One region of the Ferrovibrio sp. GW821-FHT12F09 genome, then DNA from elsewhere that is predicted to be linked to it. Evidence: predicted binding sites of a transcription regulator. Region 1 holds the regulator's gene; each other region holds the start of a gene.
The links. The regulator PhoB, encoded in region 1, activates phosphate uptake and scavenging genes when phosphate is short. The targets are predictions, from matches to a motif close to TNTCATAAAACTGTCA.
Positions count from the first base shown of each region.

Region 2: a site for PhoB is predicted at 2,913-2,928, ahead of AC1ROB_RS02275 (CHAD domain-containing protein). Genes of this name have one in related genera too.
Region 3: a site for PhoB is predicted at 2,848-2,863, ahead of ugpB (sn-glycerol-3-phosphate ABC transporter substrate-binding protein UgpB). Genes of this name have one in related genera too.
Region 4: a site for PhoB is predicted at 2,756-2,771, ahead of AC1ROB_RS02015 (Na/Pi cotransporter family protein). Genes of this name have one in related genera too.

Region 1 is NZ_JBXAPZ010000001.1:2,042,746-2,047,212, forward strand. It holds gene pstA (phosphate ABC transporter permease PstA) at 1-502, shown strand, start outside; gene pstB (phosphate ABC transporter ATP-binding protein PstB) at 551-1,348, shown strand; gene phoU (phosphate signaling complex protein PhoU) at 1,369-2,088, shown strand; gene phoB (phosphate regulon transcriptional regulator PhoB) at 2,085-2,807, shown strand; gene AC1ROB_RS10170 (MlaC/ttg2D family ABC transporter substrate-binding protein) at 2,881-3,498, opposite strand; gene AC1ROB_RS10175 (ArsR/SmtB family transcription factor) at 3,668-4,467, shown strand, end outside.
Region 2 is NZ_JBXAPZ010000001.1:440,667-445,133, forward strand. It holds gene AC1ROB_RS02265 (ABC transporter ATP-binding protein) at 1-512, shown strand, start outside; gene AC1ROB_RS02270 (phosphodiesterase) at 537-1,361, shown strand; gene AC1ROB_RS02275 (CHAD domain-containing protein) at 1,404-2,852, opposite strand; gene AC1ROB_RS02280 (GNAT family N-acetyltransferase) at 3,193-4,467, shown strand, end outside.
Region 3 is NZ_JBXAPZ010000002.1:880,252-884,718, reverse strand. It holds gene ugpE (sn-glycerol-3-phosphate ABC transporter permease UgpE) at 1-447, opposite strand, end outside; gene ugpA (sn-glycerol-3-phosphate ABC transporter permease UgpA) at 447-1,328, opposite strand; gene ugpB (sn-glycerol-3-phosphate ABC transporter substrate-binding protein UgpB) at 1,402-2,754, opposite strand; gene AC1ROB_RS17380 (M48 family metallopeptidase) at 2,875-3,606, shown strand; gene AC1ROB_RS17375 (multidrug effflux MFS transporter) at 3,616-4,467, shown strand, end outside.
Region 4 is NZ_JBXAPZ010000001.1:385,890-390,356, reverse strand. It holds gene AC1ROB_RS02020 (MFS transporter) at 1-884, shown strand, start outside; gene AC1ROB_RS02015 (Na/Pi cotransporter family protein) at 894-2,621, opposite strand; gene AC1ROB_RS02010 (carboxymuconolactone decarboxylase family protein) at 3,127-3,867, shown strand; gene AC1ROB_RS02005 (alpha/beta hydrolase) at 3,868-4,467, shown strand, end outside.

The DNA of each region.
Region 1 (4,467 bases):
TTATGGCCTGCTTGGCCTGGCCGTCTTCATCGGGTTCTTCGGTATGCCGCGATCGGCGCCGCTGGTCGGTGGCCTGGTGCTGGCGCTGATGAGCCTGCCGGTGATCATCATCGCCTCCCGTGCCGCCCTGCGTGCCGTGCCGCCCTCGATCCGCCAGGCCGCCATGGGCCTTGGTGCCTCGCCGCTGCAGGTGGTGCTGCATCATGTGCTGCCGCTGGCCATGCCGGGCATTCTCACCGGCACGATCATTGCCATGGCTCATGCGCTGGGCGAGACCGCGCCGCTGCTGATGATCGGCATGGTCGCCTTCATCGTCGATATCCCGGCTACACCGGTCGATGCCGCCACCGTGCTGCCGGTGCAGATTTTCATGTGGGCTGACAGTTCGGAGCGTGGCTTTGTCGAAAAGACTTCGGCAGCCATCATCGTCCTGCTGGTCTTCCTGTTGCTGATGAACCTTGCCGCCATTCTGCTGCGCAAGAAATTCGAACGCCGCTGGTAGGCCTGACGCGTGAAGCCACACCCCAATTCGGAGCCATAAGGATTTTTCATGCAGAACGGTAACGGCGTCGATCTCCGCCAGTCCGAGATCGAAATCAAGATGGTGGCGCAGAAAGTCGGCGTCTTCTATGGCGAGAAGCAGGCGCTGCGCGACGTCGACCTCAATATCCCGGCCCGCGCCGTCACGGCGCTGATCGGCCCGTCGGGCTGCGGCAAGTCGACCTTCCTGCGTTGCCTCAACCGTATGAACGACACCATCCGCGACTGCCGCGTGGTCGGCGATATCCGCCTCGACAGGCTGGATGTCTACGACAACAAAGTCGATGTGGTACAGCTGCGCGCCCGGGTCGGCATGGTCTTCCAGAAGCCGAACCCTTTCCCGAAGACGATCTATGAAAACGTCGCCTACGGGCCGCGCATTCACGGCCTGGCTGAAAGCAACGAACATCTCGATCATATCGTCGAGACTTCGCTGAAACAGGCCGGCCTGTGGAAGGAAGTCGGCAATCGCCTGCAGGAATCTGGTACCGGCCTGTCGGGCGGCCAGCAGCAGCGTCTGTGCATCGCGCGTGCCATTGCCGTGGCGCCAGAGGTGATCCTGATGGATGAGCCCTGTTCGGCGCTGGATCCGATCGCTACCGCACATATCGAAGAGCTGATGGACGAACTGCGTGAGCAGTACACCATCGTCATCGTGACCCATTCGATGCAGCAGGCAGCCCGCGTCTCGCAGAAGACTGCCTTCTTCCATCTGGGCAATCTGGTCGAGACCGACGATACCAAAGTGATTTTCACGAACCCCAAGGATGAACGCACCCAGGGGTATATTACCGGCCGCTTCGGCTGATCGCGAAAGAGGACAGTCCAATGCCGCAACATATCGTCCAGAGCTATGACGAAGAGCTGAAAAAGCTCTCCACCCTCATCGTGCAGATGGGTGGGCAGGCTGAGTCGCAGCTGTCCGGCGCCGTCGAGGCTGTGGTGAAACGCGACAGCGAACTGGCCAACGCCGTTGTGCTCAATGACGCCAAGATCGATCTTCTGCGCAACCAGGTCGACGATTTCGCCGTTGAGCTGCTGGCCCGGCGTCAGCCCCTGGCCAATGACCTGCGGGTGATTGTTTCTGCGCTGCGGATTTCCTCGGAGATCGAGCGTATCGGCGACTATGCCAAGAATGTCGCCAAACGCGCTGTGGCGCTGAACCAGGCGCCCCTGGTGCGTCCGGTACACGCCATCCCGCGCATGGCGGCGCTGGTCCAGGCGCTGATCAAGGACGTGCTCGACGCCTATATCACGGCGGATGCAGCCAAGGCCGATGCGGTCTGGGCCCGTGATGAGGAGGTGGACGAGCTTTACACCAGCCTGTTCCGCGAGTTGCTGACCTATATGATGGAAGATCCGCGTTCGATCACCAGCAGCACGCATCTTCTGTTTATTGCCAAGAATATCGAGCGCATCGGTGATCACGCCACCAATATCGCGGAGCTGATCCATTATACGGTGACGGGCGAAATGCAGAAGGAAGACCGTCCGAAGGGCGACGATACGGCTTATGCCGTGGTGAATGCGCCGGGAGGCCAGCGATGAATATTGCAATCAAGCCGCGCGTCCTTGTCATCGAGGATGAAGCCGCGCTGCTAGCACTGCTGCGCTATAACCTCGAAAAGGAAAATTACACCGTCGACGAGGCGATGGACGGCGAACAGGCTCTGCTGAAGGTGGCCGAGCATATGCCGGACCTGATCCTGCTGGACTGGATGCTGCCGCGTCTGTCCGGCCTGGAAGTCTGCCGCCAGCTGCGCCGCGATCCCAATGCCCGCAACGTACCGATCATCATGCTGACGGCGCGGGGCGAGGAGGCCGACCGCGTGCGGGGCCTGGATGCCGGGGCCGACGATTATATCGCCAAGCCATTCTCGCCGAGCGAGTTGCTGGCCCGTATCCGCGCAGTGCTGCGTCGCATCCGGCCGGCGCTGGCAGAGGAGGTGCTGACCTATGGTGGCCTGGTGATGGATATCGCCACCCACAAGGTCACGCGCAACAGCCGCGATGTGCATCTTGGCCCGACGGAATTCCGCCTGCTGCGCTATTTCCTGGAGCATCCCGGCCGCGTGCTGTCGCGCGACCAGCTGCTGGATGCGGTCTGGGGGCGCGACATCTATGTCGAACAGCGTACCGTCGACGTGCATATCCGCCGACTGCGCAAGGCGTTGAACGGGAATGGCGAAAGCGATGTGATCCGCACCGTGCGGTCGGCCGGCTATGCGCTTGAACTATCCTCTGCCACCGCGGCCGCCATGGCCTGACAGGATCTCATGGCAAAGAAAAAGCCGGCCGTTTCGCAACGGCCGGCTCTTTTTGTCTCTGCCGCAGTGCGCTTTAGCGGCGGCCGATCTGTTTCTTCATGGCGGCGAACAGGGCATCCACCTTGCCGCCGTTATTCTGGATGACGGATTCGAACTGCTGGCGCTGGGTGAAGGCCATTGACACGCCTTCCACCACCACATCGGTCACCAGCGGTTTGCCGTTCTTCTCATGCGTCTTCCATTCGACACGGATCGGCGGGCCGTTCGGGCGGACGATCACGGACTCCACCACCTGTTCACTGCCGGCAGATTTGACACCATCGCGGACATCGAGGGTCTCGCCGTTATATTGCGACAGCAGCTGGGAATAGACCTTCACCAGGTAATCTTCGAACAGGCTGTTGTATTCTTGGCGCTGCGCATCGGTCAGGCCGCGGTTGTAGCGGCCGAGGCAGAACTGGCCGACCGCCTCAAGATCGAGATGGGTGCTCAGCAGGGTGCGAACCAGCGCTTCACGCTTTTCCGTTGTTAAAGAGCGATCGCCCAGCGCCTTCATGGTGTCGCCGCCGGTCTCGCGAATGAATTGATCGGCCGCTGCTGCCCGGGCTGAGCCGGAGGGCAGGAGGGTGGCCAGCGCCAGGATGGCACCGGCAAGGATCGCGAAACGACGGGAAAGCAGGGCGGTCGGCATGGGGAATCCCGGCTAAGAGGCGGAAGGGAATAGTTTTTTCGCTGGCAAATGCGGCATTAAAGCGGCCGAACCATAGCCTGACGGCGGCGGGAAGGCGATGATTCTTTTTTTACAGGGTAGTTAGCTCTACACAAATACATAAAGATATGTTTATATCATTTACATGACCATGGAGTCGCCCCTGACCCTCGATATTCTGATGGCCGCGTTGCGCGCCGCGGCCGAACCCACACGCCTGCGCCTGCTGGCGCTTTGCGCCCAGGGCGAACTCACCGTTTCCGAACTGACCCAGATTCTGGGCCAGAGCCAGCCGCGTGTCTCGCGCCATCTGAAGCTGCTTTGCGAGGCGGGCTTGCTGGAACGCGTGCCGGAAGGCACCTGGGCCTTCTACCGTGTTGGCGACCGGCTGCCCGGTGCGCCGCTGGTGCGTGCGGTGAGTGGCCTGTTGCCGCCGTATGATGCCACGCTGGCGCGCGATGCCGAACGTCTTGCTGCCGTGAAGCGGGCCCGTGCCGAGGCTGCCGAGCGCTATTTCCGCGACAACGCCGCGCAGTGGTCGGCGATCCGTTCGCTGCATGTGGATGAAGCCCAGGTCGAGGCCGCCGTGCTGCGTCTGCTGGCCCAGGGCGGAGCCATAGAAGACCTGCTGGATATCGGCACCGGCACCGGCCGTCTGCTGGAAATTCTCGGCCACAAGGTCAAGCGCGGCCTGGGCGTCGATCTGAGCCGCGACATGCTGAGCATTGCTCGTGCCAATCTGGAGCGCGCCGGGATCAAAAACTGCCAGGTGCGCCAGGCCGACATGTATGCCCTGCCGCTGGACAATGCCAGCGTGGATGCCGCCGTGATCCATCAGGTGCTGCATTTCGCCGATGAGCCGCAAAAGGCGATCCAGGAGGCCGTGCGAGTGCTGCGTCCCGGCGGCCGTCTGGTGATCGTCGATTTTGCGCCGCACGATCTGGAAGACCT
Region 2 (4,467 bases), 1.6 Mb from region 1:
CCCTGCGGCTGGAGATCGACACGCTGCTGCGCAGCCTGAAGATCACCGCGATCTACGTGACCCATGACCAGGCCGAGGCCATGGCGCTGGGCGACCGCATCGTGGTGATGGAGCATGGCCGCGTCGCCCAGATCGGCGCGCCGCGCGACATCTACCAGAAACCGGCCACGCGTTTCGTCGCCGATTTCATCGGCACCATGAATCGCCTGAACGGCGCCGCGCGCAACGGCATCTTCACCTGCCGCGCCGGCGACCTTGCCTGGGCCGAGGCGCCGGCGCATGTCACCGAAATCCTGTTCCGGCCTGAGGATATCCGGGTCGCCGAAGCCGGCGAGCAGACCGGTCTGCACGGCACCGTCGCGGCCGCCTTCTTCCTCGGCGACCGCACGCGGCTGTTTGTCGATGTCGGCGAGAAACAGCCGCTGGTGATCGAAAGCACGGCGCGCCGCGATTTCAGCCATGGCGAGCAGGTTGGCCTGACCATCGACCCGCGCGGTATACTGGTTCTGTAAGGACGAGCGTAAGGAGCAGCGCCCATGCTGATCGCCCAGATCACCGACACCCATATCAAACTGCCGGGCAAGCTGGCCTATCGCAAGGTCGATACCGCCGCGATGCTGGAGCGCTGCGTCGCCCATCTGGCCACGCTGAAGCAGCAGCCCGACCTGATCCTGCTCACCGGCGACCTGGTCGATCTCGGCCGGCCGGAGGAATACGACCATCTGAAAGCCATTCTGGCACCGATCCGCCAGCGCATCATCGCCATCCCCGGCAATCATGACGAACGCGATGCGATGCGCGACGCCTTCGCCGGCGGCGGTTACCTGCCGCGCGAACGCGGCAGCTTCCTGCAGTTCGTGATCGAGGGCGACTATCCGCTGCGCATCATCGGCCTCGACACCCTGATCCCCGGCCAGGGCGGTGGCGAGCTGTGCGATGCGCGGCTGACCTGGCTGGATGAAGCCCTGCGGCAGAAGCCGGATGCACCGACCCTGGTGATGATGCATCATCCGCCGTTCCAGACCGGCATCGGCCATATGGACAAGATCGGCCTGAAAGGTGCCGCCGGCTTCGAGGCCATCGTCGCGCAGCACAGCCAGATCCGCCTGATCCTCTGCGGCCATCTGCATCGCACGATACGCGCCGATGTCGGCGGCCGCAGCGCGCTGACCTGCCCGAGCCCGGCGCATCAGGTGGCGCTGGATATCGATGACGCGGCGCCGAGCCGCTTCACCATGGAGCCACCGGGCTACATGCTGCACTGGTGGAATGATGGCAGGCTGGTCAGTCATACGGTGGCGATCGGCGACTATGACGGCCCGCATCCCTTCCACGGTCCGGACGGCAGGCTGATCGACTGAGAGAAGACGTGGATGCCCGGAACAAGTCCGGCTATCCGCGTCTTAATCTTCCAGCGCGTCCTTCCAGAACGGCTTGATCCTGTCGAAGGCGTTCCAGGCATCGCCAAGATGGGCGAGCTGCAGCTGCTGGCGGCCCGCAAACCAGGCGGCGATCGCCGCCGCTGCCGGGTCGCGGTCCGGCGTCGCGAGGATATTCTCGATCAGGCGGCTGCCCACCGCGGCGTCATTCAGAGCGCCCAGGCAATCCTGCAGCTCGGCCAGCGCAACGCTGAAGCGGCGGCTTTCCTTGCGGCTGAAGGCGCTGCGGAAGAATTCCGCCGCATAGCGCAGCTTCTTGGCGCGGATGCGCAGATCGTGCAGCGCCTCGGTTTCCAGGCTGGCATGGTCGCGGCCGAGCTTGCGCAGCTTCTTGCGACGCCGCTGCAGCAGCGCGGCGGCGAAGTGCGAGACGGGCTTTGCCGCAATATCAGCCGCGGTGACGGCCGAGCCGTCGAGCACCGCATCGAGAAAACACTCCAGGCCGAGACGGAAGCTGGCGGTGCGCGGCGCCAGCAGGGCGGCCTGCAGGGCCTGCTGCGCGGCGGTGCGGCGATCCTCCAGCACCACGGCCAGATGCTGCAATCCGCGTGCCGGATCGGGCAGGCGCTGCAGCGGCACCAGGGTTTCGGCGAGGAAGACATCAATGTCGCGCTTGCGGCCAAGAGGCCCGTTGAGCCAGCGCAGATCGTCGAGCAGCGGCGACAGCCGGTCGGCATCCAGCAGATCGGCGAACAGCGCAATCGCCGAGCGCAGCCGGCGCAGCGCCACCCGCATCTGATGCACGCCTTCCGCATCGCGGTCGCGCAGCACCGGCAGCAGATTGGCATCGAACTGCGCCAGGCACTGCCGGGCGATGGCGACGAAGGCAGCGGCGGTATCGGAGTCTTCGCTCAGGCCGGTCTCGAAAGCCGCGGCACGCAGCGGCAGCGGTTCAACCAGATCGAGGTCGGCGGCGGCCTGCACCAGCGGCGCGGCCCCGCTCCAGCGCAGATCGCAATCGAGCCCCAGTTCGGCGGCGATGGCATGCAGCGCCGGGGCGGCGGAATCGGCAGCGCCCTGCAGCACCAGCGCCTCGTAAGCCACCTGCTGCTTGCCGCGGCCAAGCGTGACGCCATGCACCTGCAGCTCCAGGCTCTGGCCGTCGCGTTCCAGCGCCCAGGCCTGGCCCTTGAGCGTGCCGGTGGCGAGGATCTGCAGTTCACCGGCCACCGCCGGTGCATCGCCCGTCGCATGACCCGCGACTGGCAGCATGGCATGACGCAGCCCGGCTCTATCCTCGAGGCCGAGACAGAGCCAGCCATCGGCCGCAAATCGGCGATCGGAGGTATCGAGCAGGCGGAGATCGGACTGCACGCGGCGGCCGCGAAGGCCGCTCAGCAGGGGATGTTTGCGTATACGGGTCAGCGAGCCCGGGGCCAGGCCAAGACGCAGCAGCGCGGGCAGTTCGCTCATGGCGGCGGACTCTATCGGAGCGTCGGCGAAAAAGTCAAACAACTCAGGCGTTTACGATTGTTACAGTTCTGCGAAACCGCAGCCTCGCAGACCCATGCCTCAATTCCGCCCCTTTTATCGGCTTAAGTGTGGTTCAGGCAGCTTTCGCAGCCTGCCGGGCCGTCCGGCACAGGTCTTCCCCCCAAGACCGTCGGACGGCCCTTTATTTTCAGCCCCCGCATATATCCATATATCCCGTCGCCGGATTTTACGCCGCTGCGACACCGTGACCGGAATTTGCCCGGGGAATTTGCCTAGGGCCTGGGGCGTTTCTTTCCGTCCCTCCCCAAGCGAGTCCGTCATGACCAAACCTTCCGTCAAAGCCAAGACCAAACCCCTGCAGCAGGCCGCGCCGCGCAAACGCAGCGCCCCGGCGAAAAGCAGCGCATCGGCCAAAGGCAGCGCATCGGTCAAAGGCAGCACGGGGGCGAAAACCGGGCCCGTGGAAAAGCCGCGCCTGGTGCTGCGCAATGCCACGCCCCATGACATCCCCGGCATCCGCGCCCTCACCGGCAAGGTCTATGCCGCGATGGGATCGGACGGCGCCTATACCACGGCGCAGCTACGCGGCCATCAGCATCATTTCCCCGAAGGCCAGTTCGTCGCCGTCTATGACGAGGTGGTGGTGGGTTACTGCGCCACCTTCCGCATCGCTGAAAAGCTGGTGCTGAAACCCCATGACTGGGAAGGCATCACCGGACGCGGCTATGCGGCACGTCACGACGCCCAGGGCGACTGGCTCTATGGCCTGGAGGTCTGCGTCGATCCCGACTATCGCGGCCTGCGCCTGGGTCAGCGCCTCTACAATGCACGCCGCCAGCTCTGCCAGCATCTGCATCTGAAAGGCATTGTCTTCGGCGGCCGCATGCCCGGCCTGCATCGCCGCTGGATGCAGCTGCGGTCGGCGGAGAAATACCTGGAGCTGGTGCAGAGCGGCCGCCTGCGCGATCCGGTGATCAATTTCCAGCTGCGCAACAATTTCGAGCCGCTGGGCGTGCTGCGCGGCTACATGGACACTGACCATGAATCGCGCGGCCATGCCACGCATATGATCTGGCGCAATCCGGAATTCGGCGATACGGCCCATGACGCGCCGGCCAAGCCAGCCCTGCGGGCGCGCACCGCACGCGTCGCCGCCGTGCAGTATCAGCAGCGCCAGGTCGCTTCCTTCGAGGAATTCGCCAAGCAGGTGGAGTATTTCGTCGATGTGGTGGCGGATTACAAAGCCGACTTCGTGCTGTTCCCCGAACTCTTCACCCTGCAACTGCTGTCCATCGAGAACCGCAACGCGCCGGCCGCCGAGGCGGTCGCCGCACTGACCCGCTACACCGAGCGGCTGAAGGCGCTGTTTACCGAACTGGCGGTCAGCTACAACATCAATATCATCGGCGGCTCGCATCCGACCCGCGATCCGGCCGATGGCCATGTCTACAACATCTGCTATGTCTGCCTGCGCGATGGCGCCGTGCACGAACAGCGCAAGATCCATCCGACGCCGAACGAGCGCTACTGGTGGAACATCACCGGTGGCGACACCTCCAACGTGATCGAGACCGATTTCGGCCCGATCGGCGTG
Region 3 (4,467 bases), on a different contig from region 1:
GCCGGTATAGGTATCCAGCAGGCCCAGATCGGCGACGATCTTGTAGGTCGGGATGATGCGCACTTCGACCGGCAGCATCAGGGTGACGAAGATCATCCAGAAGAAGAAGGTCTTCAGCGGGAAACGGAAATAGACAATGGCGAAGGCCGAGAGCAGCGAGATGATGATTTTGCCGACGGCAATCGACACCGCCATAATCAGGCTGTTCAACATCAGGACGATGGCCGGGGTGGCGCCGCTGACGCCGACCAGCTGCGGGCCGTCGAACAGGGCGCGCGCCGTGTTGGTCAGCAGCTCCGCGCCGGGTAGCAGCGGCATCAGCGACGCATCCTGGATGGTATGCGAGGCGGCGATGACGGCCAGGTAGATCGGGAAGGCGACGATGATGATCGCCAGGATCAGGGTCAGGTGGCCGGTGAATACGGCGACGGGGCGGCGCTCGATCATCAGTAGTGAACCTTGCGCTCGATGTAGCGGAACTGCACCACGGTCAGGCCGATCACGATCACCATCAGGATGACGGACTGCGCTGCCGAACCACCCAGGTCCTGCGCTTCGAAGCCGTCATACCAGACCTTGTAGACCAGGATTTCGGTGGCCTTGGCCGGGCCGCCGCGGGTCAGCGAGTGGATGACACCGAAGGTCTCGAAGAAGGCATAGACGATGTTGACGACGACCAGGAAGAACAGCGTCGGCGACAGCAGCGGGAACACGATGCTCCAGAAGCGGCGGATCGGCCCGGCGCCGTCGATGGCGGCCGCTTCGATCAGGGATTTCGGAATCGACTGCAGGCCGGCGAGGAAGAACAGGAAGTTGTAGGAGATCTGCTTCCAGGTCGCGGCGACCACGACCACGAACATGGCCTGGTTGCTGTTGAGATAGAAATTCCAGTCGACGCCGAATTTCTGCATCAGCCAGGCGAAGACGCCGGGGCCGGGCAGGAAGACGAAACCCCAGAGCGCGCCGGCGACAGCGGGCGCCACGGCATAAGGCCAGATCAGCAGCGTCTTGTAGAAGGTGGCGCCGCGCACCAGGCGGTCGGCGGTAACGGCGAGCAGCAGCGAGATGGACAGGCCGAGCGCGGTGACCAGCGTGCTGAACAGGGCCGTGATCTTGAAGGAGTTGACGTAATACTCGTCCTCGAAGAGGGCGAGGAAATTGGCCAGGCCAACAAACTCGCTGCGTGTGCCGAAAGCATCCTCGCGCAGCACGGACTGTATGACCGCCTGACTGGCCGGCCAGAAGAAGAAGATGAGCGTGATGGCGATCTGCGGCGCGAGCAGCAGATACGGCAACAGCTTGTGATCAAATACGACTCGTTTTTCCATGGAGCGCCAAAGAAAAGCCCGCGCCCTGCAAAGTCAAGGCGCGGGCTTCCGTTAAGAGTGGTAAATCAACCGATCAGGACCGCTTGTTGTCGCGTTCGAACTGGCGCAGCAGGCGATTGCCACGCTCCACCGCGGTGTCGAGCGCTTCCTTGGGCGACTTCTTGCCCGACCAGATCGCTTCCATTTCCTCGTCCATAACGTCGCGGATCTGCAGGAAATTGCCCAGACGCAGACCCTTCGAGTTGTTGGTCGGCGGCTTCAGGGCCATCTGCTGCACGGAGATGTCCGTACCCGGATTGGCGGTATAGAAGCCCTGCTGCTTGGTGGCTTCATAGGCCATCGGCGTGATCGGCAGGTAACCGGTCGCCTTATGCCACCAGACCTGGTTCTCGGTCGACGACAGATAGTCGAAGAACTGGGCAACGCCCTTGTAGTCTTCGGTCTTGTGCTTGCCCAGAACCCACAGCGAAGCACCGCCGATGATCGAGTTCTGCGGTGCGCCCTGCACGTCGCTGTAATAGGGCAGCATGGAGATGCCCCATTCGAACTTGGCGCCGCGGGCGAAGGTGGCGTAACCGGCTGAGCTTTCCATATGGATGGCGCACTCGCCCGAGACGAACTTGGCGTTCGGCTCGTTCTTGCGGCCGGCATAGACCATCAGGCCTTCCTTCATCCAGTTGGCGAGGTTGGTGATGTGACGGACATGCAGGGCGCTGTTGAACTGCAGCTCGGAGTCGAAGCCGTCCAGGCCATTCGACTTCGAGGCGAAGGGCACGTTATGCAGCGTGGAGAAGTTCTCGAGCTGGATCCAGGTCTGCCAGTTGGACTGGAACGGGCAGGTGCTGCCCGAAGCCTTCAGCTTGCGCAGCATCGGCTCGAATTCCTGCCAGGTCTTCGGCGGCGCATTCGGATCAAGGCCGGCCTTCTTGAAGGCATCCTTGTTGTAATACATCACCGGGGTCGAGGAGTTGAACGGATAGGACAGCATCTTGCCGTCCGAGGTGCTGTAATAGCCGGTGACTGCGGTGATGTAGGAACCGGGGTCGAACTTGTAGCCGTTCTGGGCCATCAGCTCATACACCGGCTTGATCGCGGCGCGCGAGGCCATCATCGTGCCGGTCGCCACTTCCTGGACCTGCACCACATGCGGGCCCTTGCCGGCGCGGAACGCCGCCATGGCGGCGGTGATGGTTTCAGGATAGCTGCCCTTGTTGACGGCAACGACCTTGTACTTGTCCTGGCCCTTGTTGAAACCCTCGACCACGTCATTGACGCGTTCGTTCAGGGCGCCGGTCATCGCATGCCAGAACTGCAGCTCGATGCGGCTGTCCTTGGCCTGGGCAAAGGCGCCGCCGGCGCTTGCGGCGACGGCTGTGCCGGCCAGCAGCGCGAGCGCGACGCGCGCGAGTTTCCCTGTCGATTTCATTATGGTGTCTCCAATGCTAAAGAAATTCCCGTCCCTGAGTCGGGAGGCCGACTTTTTTATGGTTCCTACGATGACGATCGCACGTAAGATTTATGACGGTTATATGACAAGGGGCGGCCGTTGACCAAGCCTTATTCTGCGCCTGTGGAAATCGTTGCCGACCGGCTGACGGTCGGGGCGCAGACATTCCCCTTCCTGGTCAAACGCGACGCCCGCGCCCGCCGCATGCTCCTAAGGGTTATGCCGCGGGATGGTTCGGTGGTCCTTGTGCTTCCAATTCGGGCAAGCCTGAAATCCGGGCAGCGATTCGTCACCGAGCAGGTGGCCTGGATCATGGCCCGTCAGGAAGAGCGGCCCGCGGCACAGCCCTGGGAGGACGGCGCTGTCCTCCCGCTTTATGGTGCGCCGCACATCATTCGCCATCGCCCTGCTGCGCGCGGCGGGGTCTGGGTCGAAAACAGCGAAATTCATATCAGCGGCCAGGCCGAGCATCTGCCGCGGCGCCTGCGCGACTGGCTCAAGCGGCGGGCGCGAGACGAGTTCGGCGCCATGGCGCGCGAGATGGCGGCCGGAATCGATGTGGCTGTGCAGCGCGTCACCGTGCGCGACACCCAAAGTCGCTGGGGCAGTTGTTCCGCTCATGGCAACCTGTCCTTCTCCTGGCGCCTTCTCCTGGCGCCGCCGGCCATCGGCCGCTATCTGGTGGCCCATGAGGTGGCCCATCTGCGGCATATGGACCACAGCGATGCGTTCTGGTCGCTCTGTGCCAGGCTGCTGGGCGGTGAAACCGAGTTGCGTCTGGCGCGCGGCTGGCTGCGCCGGCATGGCGCCACCCTGCATCTGCAGGGCTGAGAGCACGCCATGAGGCTATCCGGGCGGCCTCTGGCGCGCGACTCGACGGCCCTGGTGTTCCTGCTCGGCTGCGCCACGGCGCTGGGCCCGCTCAGCACCGATATGTATCTGCCATCCCTGCCGGTGCTGACCGGCCTGTTCGATACGGATGCCGCGGCCGTACAGCTCACGCTCAGCGCGTTTCTGGCCGGCTTTGCAGTGATGCAGCTGATCTATGGTCCGGCGTCCGACCGGTTCGGCCGCCGGCCGGTGCTGCTGTTCGGCGTCGCGCTTTATACGCTGGCCTCGATCGGCTGTGCGTTTGCCGCCAGCATCGAATGGCTGGTCGCCTGGCGTTTCCTGCAGGCACTGGGTGCCTGTGCCGGTGTGGTGCTGGGACGCGCCATCGCACGCGACCTGTTCGAGGGCGCCGCTGCGGCGCGCGCGCTGTCGATGATGGCCATGGTACTGGGTCTGACGCCGGCGGTGGCGCCGATCCTGGGCGGCTATCTGCATAGCTGGTTCGGCTGGCAGGCGAATTTCTTCGCCATGGCTGCGACGGGCGGCCTGTTCGGCCTCTGCGTGCTGGTTTTTCTGCCCGAGAGCATCCGTCAACGCAATCCGGTGGCGACCCGCATCGGTCCCATGCTGCGCAACTTTGCGATCATGGCGCGCCATCGCGGTTTCCGCGGCTATGTTGCCTGCGTCGCGTTTTCCTATGCCGGCATGTTTGCCTTCATTTCCGGTTCGTCTTTCACGCTGCGCACGGTGTTTGGCGTTACCGAAACCATGTTCGGCTACTGCTTCCTGTTCATCGTCGTCGGTTACATCATCGGCGGTTTTATCGGCACGCGGCTGACCGCGCGCCTGGGCGTCGACACC
Region 4 (4,467 bases), 1.7 Mb from region 1:
TGGGCAGCGCGGCCTTCTTCGCACCGCTGCTGGCCGACACCTCGCTGTGGTTCGACAGGCGGAGAGGTCTGGCGATCGCGCTCTGCGCCAGCGGCAACTATGTCGCCGGCACGATCTGGCCGCCGGTGCTGGAGCATTTCATTTCCACCATCGGCTGGCGCGACACGCATTTCTATGTCGGCCTGTTCTGCCTGGTCACGCTGCTGCCGCTGGCGCTGCTGCTGCGCCGCCGGCCGCCGGCGCTGAAGGTGGCGACGGCTGCCGCCACGGCCGGCTTCGTGCGGCCGCTCGGCCTGCGGCCCAACATGCTGCAGGGCCTGATCATTCTCATGGGGCTGGGCTGCTGCGTCGCCATGTCGATGCCGCAGGTGCATATCGTCGCCTATTGCGTCGATTTGGGTTACGGCCCGGCGCGCGGCGCCGAGATGCTGTCGCTGATGCTGGGCTTCGGCATCGTCAGCCGTCTGGCGTCCGGCTGGATTTGCGACAAGATCGGCGGGCTGGCAACCCTGCTGCTCGGTTCGACCCTGCAGATGATCGCGCTGTCGCTCTACCTGCCGTTCGACGGGCTGATGTCGCTCTATGTGATTTCGGCGGTGTTCGGCCTGGTGCAAGGTGGCATCGTGCCGAGCTATGCCTTCATCGTGCGCGAGCTGTTTCCCGCTGGCCAGGCCGGCCTGCGCGTCAGCCTGGCGATTTCCTCGACGCTCGCCGGCATGGCGCTGGGCGGCTGGATGTCGGGCAAGATCTACGACTTCACCGGCTCGTACCAGGCAGCCCTGGTCAACGGGATCGGCTGGAACCTGGTGAATGTGCTGCTTGCCGCCTGGCTGCTGTGGCGGCTGACGCGGCAGCGGCCAACATCCATGGCCGCCGCCGCATAAACCGTCCGGTCAGGCCAGGCTGGCGCGGCCGGCCGATTTCGCCGTTTCGGTCGAGCTGCGATCCAGCCGCTCTTCGGCGCGCAGCCGCGTTGCCGACAGCTCGCCCGACTGTTCCAGGATCGGATAGGCCACCGCGGTCAGGTGGCTGTTGATGCGCTTGAGATCGCGGATCAGGTCGAGATGGATGGCGCTGGTCTCGATGCTTTCCGAGCGGCCGTCGCGGATGCGCTGGTAGTGATGCTCGGCGGCGATCTGCTCGGCCTCGCGCAGGTCGGCCTTTTCCTTCAGCAGCTGGCGCGCCAGTTTCACGTCGCCCGACATGAACAGGTTGCAGGCCATCTGCAGGTTGGCAGCGACGCGATGATGGAAGTCGGTCAGTTCGGCCAGGCCTTCCTTCGAGAAGGTCAGCTTGTTCTTGATCTTTTTCTGCGCCAGATCCATCAGGTTCTTGTCGATGATGTCGCCGATATGCTCCAGATTCGTCGTGAAGGTCAGCACCTCCACGTAACGCCGGCTCTCGGCCTCATCCAGGCCATGCTTGCTCAGCTCGGTAAGATACAGCTTGATCGCCTCATAGAGGCCATCCACCGCGTCGTCGGCCTGCTCCACGGCCTTTTTCAGCTTGGCATCGTCCTTGGTGAACACCGTCATGGTGTCGTCCAGCATGCGCGCCACAGCATCGCTTAAACGCAGCGTCTCGCGCGCCGCGCCGGCCAGGGCCGCAGTCGGCGTATCGAGTGCGGAATGATCCAGGTAACGCGGCTTGCTGCCGTCATCGACGGTGGGCAGGTCGGGCATGATGCGCCTGGCCAGCCGGTCCAGCGGTGTGGTCAGCGGCAGGAAGACCAGGGCGATGGCGATATTGAAGGCGGTATGGGCGTTCACCGCCATGCGCGCCGGATCGGCTCCGAAGACGCTCAGCCATTGCGGCAGCTGGGCGATGAAGGGCAGCACGGCCACGGTGGCGAGCACTCGGGTGATCAGATTGGCAAGCTGGGCGCGGCGGGCGGCGGGCGGTTCGCCACTGGAGGCCAGCAGCGGCGAGATCGCCGTGCCGAGATTGGCGCCGACGATCAGGGCGATCGCCAGACTGCCATCGACGGTGCCGGCTTTAGCCATGGCGGCGGCCAGCAACACGGTGGCGAGGCTGGCATGGCTGATCCAGGTCAGGATCGCGAACAGGATGATGGCGAGGATCGGTTCGCGCTCCAGCGGCGACATCACGATGCTGAGGCCGGGTGAATCGCGCAGCGGCGCGGAAGCGCCGATGATCATCTCCAGCGACAGCAGCATCAGGCCGAGGCCGATCAGCAGGCGGCCGCCATGGCGCAGCATGCCGCCTTCCGACGACAGGAAACCGATGACGCCGAAGACGATGCAGAGCGGCCCGAGCCAGTGCAGGTCGAGCGAGAGATACTGCGCGGTGATCGAGGTGCCGATGCCGGCGCCGAGCAGCACGGCAATCGCCGCCCCGCCGACGATCAGGCCGCGGCCGGCAAAGGAGGAAACGATCATCGCGGTGGCGGTGCTCGACTGCAGCAATGCCGTGACGCCGATGCCGGCGAGGAAGGCATGGACGCGGTTGCGCATGGCGCCGCTCAGGTAGCGGCGGAGCGAGGCGCCGAAGGCGCGCGTCATGCCGGTGCGCACCATGCGCACGCCCCAGAGCAGCAGCGCCACGCCGGCGGCCAGATTGAGGAGGAGTTCGGTCGCGCCTGGAGTGGTGGCAGGGTTCATTGCGCGGCCCCCCGGATATGGCGCGACGGGGAGACGGAGGGCGCGCCAGCGTCCAGCGCGGGAGAATCGGGATCGGGGTCCGGATCGCGGAAAATCGCCATTTTTACTGATACCTTAAGAGCCAAATCGGATTGTTACAGTTTAATTACACCTAGATGACACTAGGGCCAAGCGGTTAATCCCGGGTGTGCAGATCTTCTGAACTGAGTGTCGGGACACCCATATCCCGTAACAAGGCACCCATTTCCTGCAACGCTTTGACACGATAAGTGCAAAAGCGAAGTGGGGGACCTTAAGAGTCGGATATGGCTTTTTTTGGGGCGCGAATGAGATGCCCGTTTATTGCTGTCCGACAGATTGCACCAGCCTGCCTGCGGGGCACTTAATTTATAAGCAATACCTATAAGTCCTATAAGATTACCACCAATATTTTTGGATATAACTTCCTCGTAAAATCAGTGCCTGGACGTAAAACCTGCGTCCGCTGCTTTTAGAGGAATTGGACATGAAGACTCTTGTCGCGACACTCATCGCCGCCGTGCTGTTTGCCGCGCCTGTGAGCCATGCCGAGACCCGAACCGCCACCCCGGCCATCGGAGACTATGCCCAACGCACCTTGGTCAACGACCTGTGGAAGCGCCCGGGTCTCAGTCTGCGTGACCGCAGCATCGTCACTGTTGCTGCCCTTGTCGCGCGCAATCAGACGGCGGAACTGGCTCACTATATCAAGGGTGCACTCGACAATGGCGTGAAGCCCGGTGAAATTTCCGGACTTATCACGCATCTCGCTTTCTATTCAGGATGGGGGAATGCAGCTGGCGCATCGGCGATCGCCACTGCCGTCTTCAAAGAGCGGAAGATTCCGGCCAGCCAGATCCCACCGGCGCAGGTCAAATACATCGATCTTGACCAGAAGATAGAGGCGGATCGCGCAGCACAGGTCGTCCGCGTGATGGGCAGCGATTTCCCGGGGCTGGCCGACTACACCAATGGTGTCCTTTTCAATGATGTCTGGCGCCGTCCGGACCTTGAGCCGCGCGACCGCAGTCTTGTGACGGTCAGCGCCCTGATCGCGAACGGAAACTCCATTCAACTCGTCTCGCACTTGAACAGGGCGATGGACAGCGGCCTGACGGAAGAGCAGGCCAAAGAGGTTATTACCCATCTTGCATTCTACGCTGGCTGGCCGAATGCGGTGTCCGTCCTGCCGGTGGTCCGCGACATCTTTGCAAAGCGGCCGAAGTAAATGCTGGGTCGTCTGATGCTACTTGCGGGCTTGGCCGCGTCTTTCGGCGCGGGCGCCCAGCCGCTCACTATTGTGGAACAAGGCAGTTTTGCCGTCGGCGGAACGGTCATTACCGCGCCGGGTACTTTCGATTCCCGCACTCCGACGCCAGCGGGCCAGACCTATCATGGCGACCACGCCTATGTGTTCTATCAAAAGCCCGTCGGCGCGCGCCGGTTGCCGCTGGTCATGTGGCACGGCGCCGGACAGTTCTCAAAGACCTGGGAGACCACGGCAGATGGCCGCGAGGGATTCCAGACCATCTTCCTGCGTCGGCGTTTCAGCGTCTATCTGCTTGACCAGCCCCGTCGCGGCAACGCCGGGCGAAGCACGGTCGCAGCGACCATAAACCCCGCGCCCGATGAGCAGACCTGGTTCAACATTTTCCGCATTGGCATCTGGCCCGCTTATTTCGATAACGTGCAGTTCGACCGGCAACCGGAGACCCTGAATCAGTATTTCCGGTCAATGACGCCGAACACCGGGCCATTCGATGTTGGTGTCATCACAGATGCTGTTTCAGCTCTATTCAACAAGATTGGTCCAGGCGTGCTCGTCACG